Regions from separate parts of the Paenibacillus sp. FSL H3-0310 genome, predicted to be linked through region 4. Evidence: riboswitches for the same ligand, from Rfam matches in the RefSeq annotation. Region 4 holds a riboswitch; each other region holds the start of a gene.
The links. A riboswitch is a leader RNA that binds a small molecule or an ion and turns the genes downstream of it on or off. The one in region 4 is predicted to bind cyclic di-GMP.
Positions count from the first base shown of each region.

Region 1 (2,992 bases), on a different contig from region 4:
AAGATGAAATGACTGCGATTTCCTTCCAGTCAGGGGCTATAGTATTACGTTGAAAAATATCGCCATAGGCATTCCCCATAATAAATTCAGCCAAGTCAGGGAAGTGGTCTTTAATTGGAGCTAGTGCTTTTGCGCCATAGTCTCCTGATAGATTCGTGAAGTGGTTGAGACCACTGTTGATATTTTCCTTCATGGTTAGCCTCCTAGTTTAGGTTCAAAGTACGGTGTGCAGTCGGAGGGACTTCATCACGGTCTGTTAGTAGTTCAATAACGGCAACATGGTTTAGAGCTACCGCATCTTTAATTGCAGCTGTGAATTCATCCGCATTCTCACATTTGTAGCCTTTAGCACCTAGAGATTCAGCGAATTTTACGGCGTCCATTGGTACTTCATATAGAGTTCCATCGATACGACCTGTGGTTTTCTCCATACCCTTAAGAGCCATATCTAGTTGCTTATTATTGACCACGATAAAGATGACAGGGATATCTTTGCAGACAGCGGTGTTAATCTCAGCGCCGAGCATCATGAAACAACCATCACCTGTAATGCAGAGGATAGTTTCTTCAGGAGCAGCAACTTTTGCACCAATAGCCATGCCGATCGAATTACCCATGCAAGCAAAATACGCATCAAAAACAAAGCTGCCCGGTTTCTTAACCTTGTACCATTTTGCAGCGTGGAATCCATGACTTCCATCATCAACGAAAATTGAATTATTATAAGGGATCAAATCACTTAAAGTGCTCATTACCGAAGCAAGGGAAAGATTCTTGAGGGTTGGAAGCTCTTCTGAATAATCCGCATCGGCCAAAGCCTCACGTTTGGTGATTGTGTTTGGGTCAATATGATTTAGGCAGTGCACCAAATTATCGCGCAGGTCCCCAGTGACCGGTATCGTTTTGGACAATAGTATTTTTCCGACAAAGGTTGGATCAATATCAAATTGAATTAAAGTTGCTGGATGATTCTCCCGTTTAAGATTACAGATGGTCATATCACTTAAACGTGATCCAAGCACTATAAATAAATCGCTTTTATTCAATAAATCGTCCCCGTGGGTCGAACCGCCAACGCCAATAGGACCATGATAGAGTGGGTGATCCCAGACTATAGCCCCTTTTCCACCTGGAGATGTTACTACAGGAATATTAAAAGTTTCTGCGAGTTGAACAAGCTCTTTATGTGCTCCGGAGCGGTTAATTCCTTTACCCGCAATAATCAAAGGATTCTTAGCAGCTTGAATAGCATCGATGACTCTATCGATATTAGCTTGACTAATTAGAGATTCTCTTTCTGGGATTACTATATTGCATTCTTCCAATACTTCAGTTTGTACATCAAAAGGAATACAAAGATGAACAGGACCCCGTTTGGTCAGGGCCACAGAAATCGCATGATTAAAAATAGTACCAAAGTGATCCCCACGTTCAACCAATTTACTGAACAAGGTGGCAGGTTTGAACATATCAGCTAAATCAGCCAGAAAAGAGGTGGAGTCCTGACATTGAGGAATTCCAAGCTCTGTAATGGATTGGTGGCCGGTAATAAATAGGACAGGTAGGTTGTTAGCTTTCGCATGTGCTGCTGCTGTAAGCAGGTTAGTTCCCCCAGGACCCGAAGTACCAAATGCTACGCCTAGGTTACCCGTTTTCAGCGCATACCCTGCTGCTTCGAATCCGGAGCTTGCTTCATGTCTGCCGGGAATAAATTCAATACCGTAATCCACCATCTTTAGAACTATTGGACAAATGGATTTGCCAATGATCCCAAAAGAATGGGTGACTCCAAGGTTACGTAGTGCTTCCGCCATGTAATCTGCGACTGTCTTCAAAAGAAACACCTCACAAGTTTTTTGATATATATTAGTTATTAATCTACCGAATAGATACGATAGATCAATATACTCAAAAAGTAAAAACCTGTGCTCTATAGTAAGCACAGGTTGGTGGCATAAGGCACCGCTAAGACTGAACAATAGTTCAGCCGTCCTGGTTCCTCTGCAACCTGGCAATCATGGCCTCAAACGAAAAAATGAGGCTGTAGATCCATGGTTTTGCGTCATCCTCTTTCGAGGATTTTGCCAATATTAATTTATAGTTGATAAGAATAATTTTCCTTTACAATATATTCCTCATTAATTTTTGTCAACATAATCCGCTAAAAAAACTCGAAATTTGACGAAAGTCTTGTCCAAGAGATGAAGTTTTGCCTCGCGAAAAAAACTGCCACCTAAGACTCAGCTTAGGTGGCAGTTGATAGTTTTGAACTAGAATTTAAAGATATGAATGGTTTTTTGCAGATTAAATACGGCCTGGGTCATTTTTTCCGTTTCTTCTGCAACAGACTGCAGGGCATTAATCTGTTCATTCATAGCCGCCGATACCTCTTCCGTGCCAGCAGCAGTTTCTTCGGTGATTGCTGAGATATTCTCAATTGCACTGGAAATTTTCAAGGCACTTTCTAGCATAAGATCACTCTCCGCAGAGAATGAAGAGATTTGCTCGGTAATGTACTGCACGCTTTGTACAATTTGTGCGAAAATATGGGCAGATTGAGTGATCATTTCATTCTGAACCTGCACAACCTCTTCATTGATGGCAATATTATCGATGGCTTGTTTAATATCTGACTCAATGCTGCGGACCAAGCCGAATACTTCTTTTGTGGATGCCGTAGATTCTTCAGCAAGCTTGCGAACCTCTTGAGCTACAACGGCAAAACCCCGACCATGCTCTCCGGCACGAGCAGCTTCGATGGAGGCATTCAGTGACAGCAGGTTGGTCTGCTCAGCGATCTCTGTGATGGTCTTGGTGATCATCGTAATCCCGCGGGCATTTTGTGAGAGAGCTTCAATAGTATCAGCCACTTTTTGTGTAGCCTCTATGTTTTTACGCATGCCTTCAGCCTGTGTATCTACGGATTGGCGCCCTTGCTCGACAAGTTCTAAGGTATGTATTGAACGTCTGTTCATTTCTTTGGTGGAGTTCG
Region 1 covers NZ_JBBODC010000001.1:1,524,138-1,527,129, forward strand. Annotated here, with positions in the region: gene MHH63_RS06785 (carboxymuconolactone decarboxylase family protein) at 1-193, opposite strand, end outside; gene MHH63_RS06790 (thiamine pyrophosphate-binding protein) at 204-1,844, opposite strand; cyclic di-GMP riboswitch class I at 2,000-2,096, opposite strand; gene MHH63_RS06795 (methyl-accepting chemotaxis protein) at 2,271-2,992, opposite strand, start outside.
Region 1: it holds a riboswitch for cyclic di-GMP, as region 4 does, so the genes downstream of both, MHH63_RS06790 (thiamine pyrophosphate-binding protein) here and MHH63_RS20945 (transglutaminase-like domain-containing protein) in region 4, are expected to answer to the same signal.

Region 2 (2,992 bases), on a different contig from region 4:
CCTTTGTTCCATTTCGTTTAATAGTAGATGCTAATCGGCTGAGGCTAGGAATAAATTCATCGGAGGAAACACTAAGTTCACCTTCCCATCCTTTTCCACCCTCTTGTACATTTGCTGCCGCAGTGATGACCGCACCTACTTCGCCCGTTCTTAGCGAATAGTATTTCAATTCATCTTGTGTTACTACACCGTCATAAAAGCTCATTCGCGTGGTCATTGGAGCCATAACCACTCGGTTTTTTAATGTCAGCCCTCTGCGAAAAGTTAATGCTGTGTCTAGTGCTATCATCTTTTTCCCAACTTTCATTAAATTATATTTAGAGAAATTATTATATACATGCGCATACATATAAATTACAGCAATGATTTATTCTTGTCAACTAATAAAGAACTGCTGTTGGATACAACAAAAAGCGCTGTTCCGCTGAACAGCGCTTTTCGCTCGTTATGAATCGTCCTTATTATTCTAGTTCGGCCGGTTTTACAATGGCTGCACCTTTATTATTTTTGGAATATTTAGCTTCGATTTTCGTGGTGTATGTATCTTTAGCTCCATCACTTACCAGCACATAACTCAGATCGACTGTCAGCTTTTCCGTTTGCCAGGTCTTAGTATTGACGAATAATTTCCACGTTACGCTTTTGGGTTGAACTGTCTCTCCATCCCAGAGGTTCTCCTGGTCATAGAGTTTGATTATCCCCTTAGCTGCTGTCGGATCGGTTACCGTGAATTGTAAGACTGTTTGTGCGCCAGCAGTGCTGACTTTCATGGATTTTTTATAACTTTTGACCGAATCAAGCATGGAAACAGGATCGTATTGGCCTTTAGAGTAAAAGGCATCCCATTCCGTTTTCTCCAGTCCAAGCCAATATTGTGCATCAGGATCGATTGGCTCCCCGTCATCGTCGTAACCTTCATCTTCAGATTCATCGATCAGTTCACTTCCGTCTACAAGATAGTAAAACTCCTTGTCATTGGCATATAGACTGTACGATGTTTCTAAAAGACTACTAGCGACAGTGCCTGCTGCGGCAAAATTCGGCAGACGGTTGATATCCAGCTTCAGAGTGTTGGTGTTGCTGATACGCACCCCGCCGCTTTGAATATCCTGTTTTTTGGTCACATCCAGATGGAAATTCTTTATTGCTTTGGAGGCTGCCGTTACTTTGCTGATCATCTGATCCGCGGTTACTACTGTTGAGGTAGCTGCTGACACTACTCCTGGATTAGACATCCATCCGATCGTTCCGGACAGCAATAAAGCACCTACTGCCAAACTAGTACCTATTGTTTTGAAAAAACTGTTCATGTACTTCCCCTTTCGGCCCCTTGCGATAATGTAACGCCGTATAGGTCGAAATAATAAAAGAGCTCAAAATAGACTACATATTCTTAGAGCTATCCTTTATGCTTCATAAGACATCCCTATGGCGGCCTGGCGATCATTTCCTTCTGTCGAAAGGTTTTAGACCCATGGCTTTGTGTCATCATCTTTCGATGATTTTACCTTTAACGCGGACATTCAATTAGTTTTAATAGATTACGGACGCATGTCCCACCGCTAATTTTATCATGGTTATAATTACCTGTAAACGACTTATCTTCCATTCGAATTCGCTATGATACTCAGAAGAAATACTACAATCAAAATGAAAAATGAACGATTACATACGCTTATAAGTCTTATTAATGAGAACAGCAAAGACAGGGGGTGCAGCAAAATGAGTGACCGGGAAATTTTCGAGCTCTATAAAGAACAAGTATATTATTTTTGTTACTACTTAATGAAAAATCAGGCAGATGCGGAGGATATTTCCCAAGAGGTATTTGTAAAAGTTATCTTAGCGGATAAGTCGAAGGTAAGAAACTTGAAAGCTTGGATTTTACGAATTGCTTCGAATGAGTGCAACAGTGTGATCAAAAGGCGTAAGACGGGGTGGATGAAAGAAGTACGTAATTATTTACTATCCAGGTCTGAGGAATCAAACCCTGTAGAAAAACGTTTGGATCGACAGGAAACTAAAAAAGAATTACAAGGGTTATACAGTCAGCTTCCCGACAAAATCAGAATGGTAGTAGTCCTTCGTTTTATAAACGAATTGACTGTACCCGAGATCTCTAAAGTTATGAGCATACCCGAAGGAACTGTAAAATCCAGACTGAACATGGGACTTAAAATACTAAATAGAATGGGTGGAACCCAACTAAAGGAGCTGAATAGTAATGAGTCTCTATATTGAAAAAGATAAACATATTCCCCGACCGGATTATGATTTGATGTGGACTGCCATAGAACAAGAAGCATATACACGTCAAAGAAATCTGCATGCCTCCCAGAATATTCCTAGGTCTAATAAAAAGGTTATTCCTATCAGTATTGTCTTCTCATGCCTCTTACTTGTAGCCATTCCTGTATTCGCTAGTATGACGATTAATTGGGATAAAATTGGTGGTCGAAGTGTGAGTAATGCATTAAATAACGGCATCGGTCAACAGTATAATCTTCAAACTTCCAGTTCAGGAGTAACAATGAATTTGAACGGTGTTGTAACTGATGGAGAAAAAATGAAAATGCTGTTATCACTTGATACTAAATCTGATCTATCCAAATATACTGGATTTGCTACAGAGGAAAACATCATGACTAGTGAATCCGGTGCCGAGGCAAAGGTATACGGTTATTTAGAATACGATCCTGAAAGCCAGAAACTCATTGGAGTATATGAGACACCTGATACATTAAAGGATGATAAAAAGGACTACAGGTTTGAAGCACGGAATCTCATTTTTTACAGTGATCGGAATATCCCCTTACAATCTAATCATCAAGCAGGGGATACTATCAATACTGGAGTTAAGCAATATCCAAGCCTTCAAATCGAATCCGTTCGATATGTTTCCAATCAAACCATTATCCGTTACAAAGTCGCTGCATCACCATCTGACTTAGGACGGGGTAACCCACATTTGGTAGTTAGTACTGGTGGTCAA
Region 2 covers NZ_JBBODC010000001.1:3,855,686-3,858,677, forward strand. Annotated here, with positions in the region: gene MHH63_RS17455 (NADH-dependent flavin oxidoreductase) at 1-349, opposite strand, end outside; gene MHH63_RS17460 (DUF6612 family protein) at 462-1,310, opposite strand; cyclic di-GMP riboswitch class I at 1,428-1,519, opposite strand; gene MHH63_RS17465 (RNA polymerase sigma factor) at 1,723-2,241, shown strand; gene MHH63_RS17470 (DUF4179 domain-containing protein) at 2,225-2,992, shown strand, end outside.
Region 2: it holds a riboswitch for cyclic di-GMP, as region 4 does, so the genes downstream of both, MHH63_RS17460 (DUF6612 family protein) here and MHH63_RS20945 (transglutaminase-like domain-containing protein) in region 4, are expected to answer to the same signal.

Region 3 (2,992 bases), 300 kb from region 4:
TTGATTGTCCACTTCCGCTTACGAACCGGAAGATACAATATATAAATTTTATAAAAAATTCAAACACAAATTTGAGGAGGAATTTTATTATGGGTATCAAGAAAACATTGGGTCTTGGCGTAGCATCTGCAGCACTGGGTTTATCATTAATCGGCGGAGGAACCTTCGCATACTTTAGCGACACTGCGCAAAGCACAGCTACATTCGCAGCGGGCACGCTCGATCTGAACTCCGACCCTTCTGTCATCGTTAATATTCCTAACCTGAAACCAGGTGATACGGTAACTAAATCCTTCAAATTGAAAAACGATGGTTCGCTCGATATCGGATCTATTATTCTGAATACATCGACTCAAATCACGGATGCTAAAGGAGATAACTACCTGGATTTAGCCGAGTTCATTAAAGTTAAATTCCTTAGAAATAATGATAAAGGAGTACCTATCGTCTCTCCTGAAAATGTAGTTTATGAGACTACACTTGCTGCTTTAAAAAGTCAGCATCCGGATCTCGTAAAAAATACAGGTTGGGATCAACTCTTTACCGAAGCATCCGGTATTAAAGCCGGTACCAACGACAGCTTCTCCGTCCAATTCGAATTTGTGGAAAATAACCAAGATCAAAATATTTTCCAAGGCGATAGCTTAACACTGACTTGGGATTTCGTAGCTAAACAAGGTGCGAAAAAAGACTACTAAGATCAATAAAGTAATTTAATAAAATACTCGAAGAGCAGCAGATCCTGAATCCGGCCACGGATAAGCAGATTGCTGCTCTTCTCTTTACAATAAACTTTGTCCGATTTATTGATATTTGCTATACTAATAACAAAAATTACGGAGGGGCGTCAGCATAGTGCCACAGAATATGGGCCAACGTATCCAGCAGCTCCGCCTAGACAAGGGTTTCTCCCTATCTGAGCTTGCGGACAGAGCAGATGTGGCTAAGTCGTATCTTAGCAACGTGGAGAGAAACATCCAATCCAATCCATCCATCCAGTTTATCGAAAAAATCGCTGACGCGCTTCAGGTATCCATTCATGCCCTACTCTATGGAGAACCCAATGATGCAGAGGAATCACATTTAGATTCGGAATGGTTCCGATTGGTGCAGGAAGCTATGGACTCAGGCATTAGCAAACGCGAATTCAAAGAATTTCTGGACTATCAGAAATGGAAGCTCGATCAAAAGGATTAATACTTCCTACTAATCTGGTACGATCCTCTCTTCTACTAAATCATATCGAAAAAGGACACAGCGAAGAACCGCTGTGCCCTTTTTCGATATGTAACCCCTCTAATGTATTACTGCACGATCTGCACAGTTTTCTCATGAAAGAACTGGCGGATTTCATCTGCCTTAATGCCAGCCTTCTTAGCTGCTAATAATAAATGTACCCACTCTTGATCCAGATCAATAAACTGCTGTTCTCTGTTGCTACCCTGGTTGGACTTTTCCAAAAAATCTCCCCCTAAGATTTTACGTCCCCAGGCAATCCGGCTGTCATAGTATCTCTACCTTAGACCCGCGACTTTGTGCCCCTGCCTTTCGGCAAGTTTACCTTTTACTGGACCCTTTTCACGAAAGGATCTACTTAAAAAACTATAAAATTACTATCTGCAATAACATTATACAAAAAGAAAGCGGAAAAGTGTGTCGATTCCTGGTTACTTTCTATTTTAAAAACGAAAAATAAAAGATTTTTTTTCAAAGATCTTGTCCGATTATCACGATACTCGTCCGTTACATAAAATAAATTGTACTAGCAAAATAAATATTTACTGACCTAATAGTTAAAAATAAGGATAATAGAATCATTTTAATAGGCCTTTAGAATGGGTAATGAGAAGAAACACCCTTCTTTTCATTAGAACAAGCTAACCCATACCATTTTGCGAACGTATTGGACGAAAGAATGAATTGATTACAGTGGCCGAAAGTAGCACAATAAGATGAGAAATGAAACCGCAATCATCACAGCTCCAGTAAGCGTTGACACAAAATGTCACGTATGGAGTTCATCCGTTAAGGAGGATGTATTCATGGCAGCCAAAGAGCCCTATAACGAATCCATTTGGAGTAAGTATTACGGACCCAATTTAGGCTACATTCAAGAAAGATATGAACAGTTTGTGAAAGATCCCTCCACCGTAGAAAATAATTATCGCGAGCTTTTTACAAATTCGGGACCTCCTCCCCTAACTCCGGATAGCGAACCGGCTCCTCAGCCGCGCATCTCGGGAGACACCGAATGGCTTAGAAAAGCAGTAAGAGCTTCCAAGCTAATCGCCAATATTCGTATATATGGCCATATGGCCGCTGAAATTGATCCGCTGGTACGCGATCAGAATCCCATGGCAAAATATCTTGAGCTTGAAACCTATGGGCTGACCCGCGAAGACCTGATCGCACTGCCTGCCACGCTTATATGGGAAAATGCGCCGAATGATGTGCATACCGGATGGGATGCCGTGCAACGTATGCGTCAGGCATACACCAAGACTATCGCCTATGAATTCGGGCATGTGCATGAAGAAAAAGAACTGCAATGGCTAAATAGACAGGCAGAATCCACCAGCTCACCAGCACCCCTAAATAATACAGAACGCAAAGAGCTCCTGAACCGCCTGATTCAGGTAGAGCAATTTGAAACCTTCCTCCACAAGACTTTTGTAGGTCAGAAGCGTTTCAGTCTTGAAGGCAATGATGCTCTTGTGCCGATGTTAGATGAAATCGTACGTGCTGCTGCACATGACGGTGCGGAGCATATTTTGATGGGCATGGCGCATCGCGGCCGCCTCAACGTTCTTGCACATATTTTGGGCAAACCTTATGATATCATATTTTCAGAGTTTCATCATTCTCCGAACAAGGAGCTTTTCCCTTCCGAAGGCTCCACAGGCATTAACTATGGTTGGACAGGTGATGTGAAATACCATCTCGGTGCAGACCGTGCTGTCCGTGAAGGAGAAACCGTACGCACAAGAATAAC
Region 3 covers NZ_JBBODC010000002.1:632,376-635,367, forward strand. Annotated here, with positions in the region: gene MHH63_RS22255 (TasA family protein) at 90-698, shown strand; gene MHH63_RS22260 (helix-turn-helix domain-containing protein) at 868-1,197, shown strand; gene MHH63_RS22265 (anti-repressor SinI family protein) at 1,305-1,460, opposite strand; cyclic di-GMP riboswitch class I at 1,488-1,572, opposite strand; gene MHH63_RS22270 (2-oxoglutarate dehydrogenase E1 component) at 2,043-2,992, shown strand, end outside.
Region 3: it holds a riboswitch for cyclic di-GMP, as region 4 does, so the genes downstream of both, MHH63_RS22265 (anti-repressor SinI family protein) here and MHH63_RS20945 (transglutaminase-like domain-containing protein) in region 4, are expected to answer to the same signal.

Region 4 (2,992 bases):
TTTGTATATAACCATAGAAACAATATACGGAGGTGAATAACATTGCGTAAATTCTCCTATCTACTCATACTGGCTGGGATACTTATCATGTTATATCCGACAGCTAACGAGTGGTACAACGACAGGCAGCAGGAGAAGTTATTAGAAACGGCTGAACTAAGCACTGCCGATAGTACTCCCCAGCCAGATCTAAAGAGCAGGTATGCTGAAGTTACTCAGCTGTTAGCAGAGGAATCGGTTCTGGATGCCCAGGCACAGCCCCAACCCCAAGAGACAGAAAAGCCTGAACCGGAGATTGCAGTCGGTGGCAAAGTAATCGCACTAATTGAAATCGATAAGATTGATTTGAAGCTGCCTGTATTAGAAGGGGCTACAAAAGCTAATATGAAACATGCTGCAGCCCATATGAAAGAAACGGCACCCCTTGGAGAGATCGGGAATGTTGCAATCGCGGCGCATCGGGCTAGAACTACGGGTCGTTTGTTTAACAGATTGAATGAGGTTGTTGTGGGGGATGTTATCACGATAAAGACTAGTGATCAGGTGTTTAACTATGAGGTGTATGATATTTCTGTAGTAGATCCGAGTGACGTCTCCGTTCTTGACGGGAATGACAAGGATAAGATTCTTACCCTGATTACATGTGATCCGCTAGTGAATCCAACGCATCGGCTGATTGTTCATGCCAAATTAACAAAATGAGAATAGTGAATGACAAGAAAACACAAATACCGGGAGATATTTATAAAATAATGGGTAATCTAGTAAATTAGGTCTTGTTCACAACTATAAATATGATAGTATTATACTATGAAAGCTAAACACGATAACGGCAAACCTTCCGAAAGGTAGGGACGCAAAGCTAAAGGGCCTTTTCCCAAAAGGATGGCAGCCAGCTACCGAATGAAGAGGCTTTTTTTGTTTGTTTCAAATGGATTCTATCAATTATATCTAGTAAAGCTAGAACAGATAGAACTTATACGATAACGGCAAACCTATCGAAAGGTAGGGACGCAAAGCTAAAGGGCCTTCCCGAAAGGATGGCAGCCAGCTACCGAAAGGAGTTTTATCCGTGAAAAAGGTTTATTTTATGCTGGTGGCGTTGTTCGTCCTAATGACTTCAGTTCCAGTAAGTACAGCTCAAGCTGCAAGTGCAGATGCCAGCTGGTTGATTACATCCAAAGTGGCTCAAGGTGTGATTGGTATTAACTATGATATTCCGAAAGATAAAAGAATCAAACTCATGATCACCAAAGATAACAGCAGTTATACATATAACTTGTATGCTTCTGGACAAGCTGAGGACTTCCCTTTGCAACAAGGAAATGGGACTTATAAGGTTTCTGTTCTGGAGAACACAACCGGCAATAAATACAAAGCATTATATTCCGAAGTAGTAGACGTAACCATGAGTGACTCGAATTCCGTATATTTGGGCTCCGTACAGAATGTGAAATGGAGTTCTTCTGATAAAGCGATTGTCAAAGCTAAACAATTAGTACAAGGCAAAACAACAGACGAAGAGAAAGTTAAAGCGATCTATAACTATGTAGTTGCGAATGTACAATATGATTACTCTCTTGCTAATAGTGTAACTACTGATTATATTCCAAGCATCGATAAGACATTGACTACTAAAAAAGGAATTTGCTATGATTACGCTTCTCTATTTGCCGCAATGCTGCGGAGTGTAGATGTTCCTGCTAAGTTGGTAATGGGGAATACAAGCTACGTTACGCAATATCATGCCTGGAACGAAGTGTTGCTTAATGGGAAGTGGGTTACCATTGATACTACAGTGGATGCAGGACTTGCAAAGAGTGATAAGAAAACCGATTTAATTAAAGCCTCAAGCAAATATACTGCGGCAAAATACTATTAAGTTCGTCGCTAGAAAGATAACTCTATTAAATAAACAACTAGCTTAATTATTAAGCTAGTTGTTTATTTTTATATTAGGGGTTGCTTTTCTATTAATAGTTGGGGTATTATAGGTAAGCGTTGTTAGACAGCGTACAGGCGATATAGACGAGGCTGATAAAAAGCTTCGAAAAATAAAGCTTGCATTTCTGAAAACAACATGATATAGTATAAGAGTTGCTGCTGAGACATTAAACGGCGCCAACGAGAACTTGATCTTTGAAAACTGAACAACGAGTGAGTAGGAAATCACGTAAGTGAAATCCAAAATTAGAGAATTAATTTTCTCGTCAGATGTTTCAAAATGAGCATATCGCTCTTTTCAATACTAATTGGAGAGTTTGATCCTGGCTCAGGACGAACGCTGGCGGCGTGCCTAATACATGCAAGTCGAGCGGAGTTACTTTGAAAGCTTGCTTTCAAAGTAACTTAGCGGCGGACGGGTGAGTAACACGTAGGCAACCTGCCCTTCAGACTGGGATAACTACCGGAAACGGTAGCTAATACCGGATAATTTCTTTTTTCTCCTGAGAGAAGAATGAAAGACGGAGCAATCTGTCACTGAGGGATGGGCCTGCGGCGCATTAGCTAGTTGGTGGGGTAACGGCCCACCAAGGCGACGATGCGTAGCCGACCTGAGAGGGTGAACGGCCACACTGGGACTGAGACACGGCCCAGACTCCTACGGGAGGCAGCAGTAGGGAATCTTCCGCAATGGGCGAAAGCCTGACGGAGCAACGCCGCGTGAGTGATGAAGGTTTTCGGATCGTAAAGCTCTGTTGCCAGGGAAGAACGTCCGGTAGAGTAACTGCTACCGGAGTGACGGTACCTGAGAAGAAAGCCCCGGCTAACTACGTGCCAGCAGCCGCGGTAATACGTAGGGGGCAAGCGTTGTCCGGAATTATTGGGCGTAAAGCGCGCGCAGGCGGCTATTTAAGTCTGGTGTTTAAACCTTGGGCTCAACCTGAGGTCGCACTGGAAACTGGGTGGCTTGAGTACAGAAGAGGAAAGTGGAATTCCACGTGTAGCGGTGAAATGCGTAGATATGTGGAGGAACACCAGTGGCGAAGGC
Region 4 covers NZ_JBBODC010000002.1:331,507-334,498, reverse strand. Annotated here, with positions in the region: gene MHH63_RS20950 (class D sortase) at 43-702, shown strand; cyclic di-GMP riboswitch class I at 822-904, shown strand; cyclic di-GMP riboswitch class I at 979-1,059, shown strand; gene MHH63_RS20945 (transglutaminase-like domain-containing protein) at 1,073-1,882, shown strand; rRNA gene MHH63_RS20940 (16S ribosomal RNA) at 2,250-2,992, shown strand, end outside.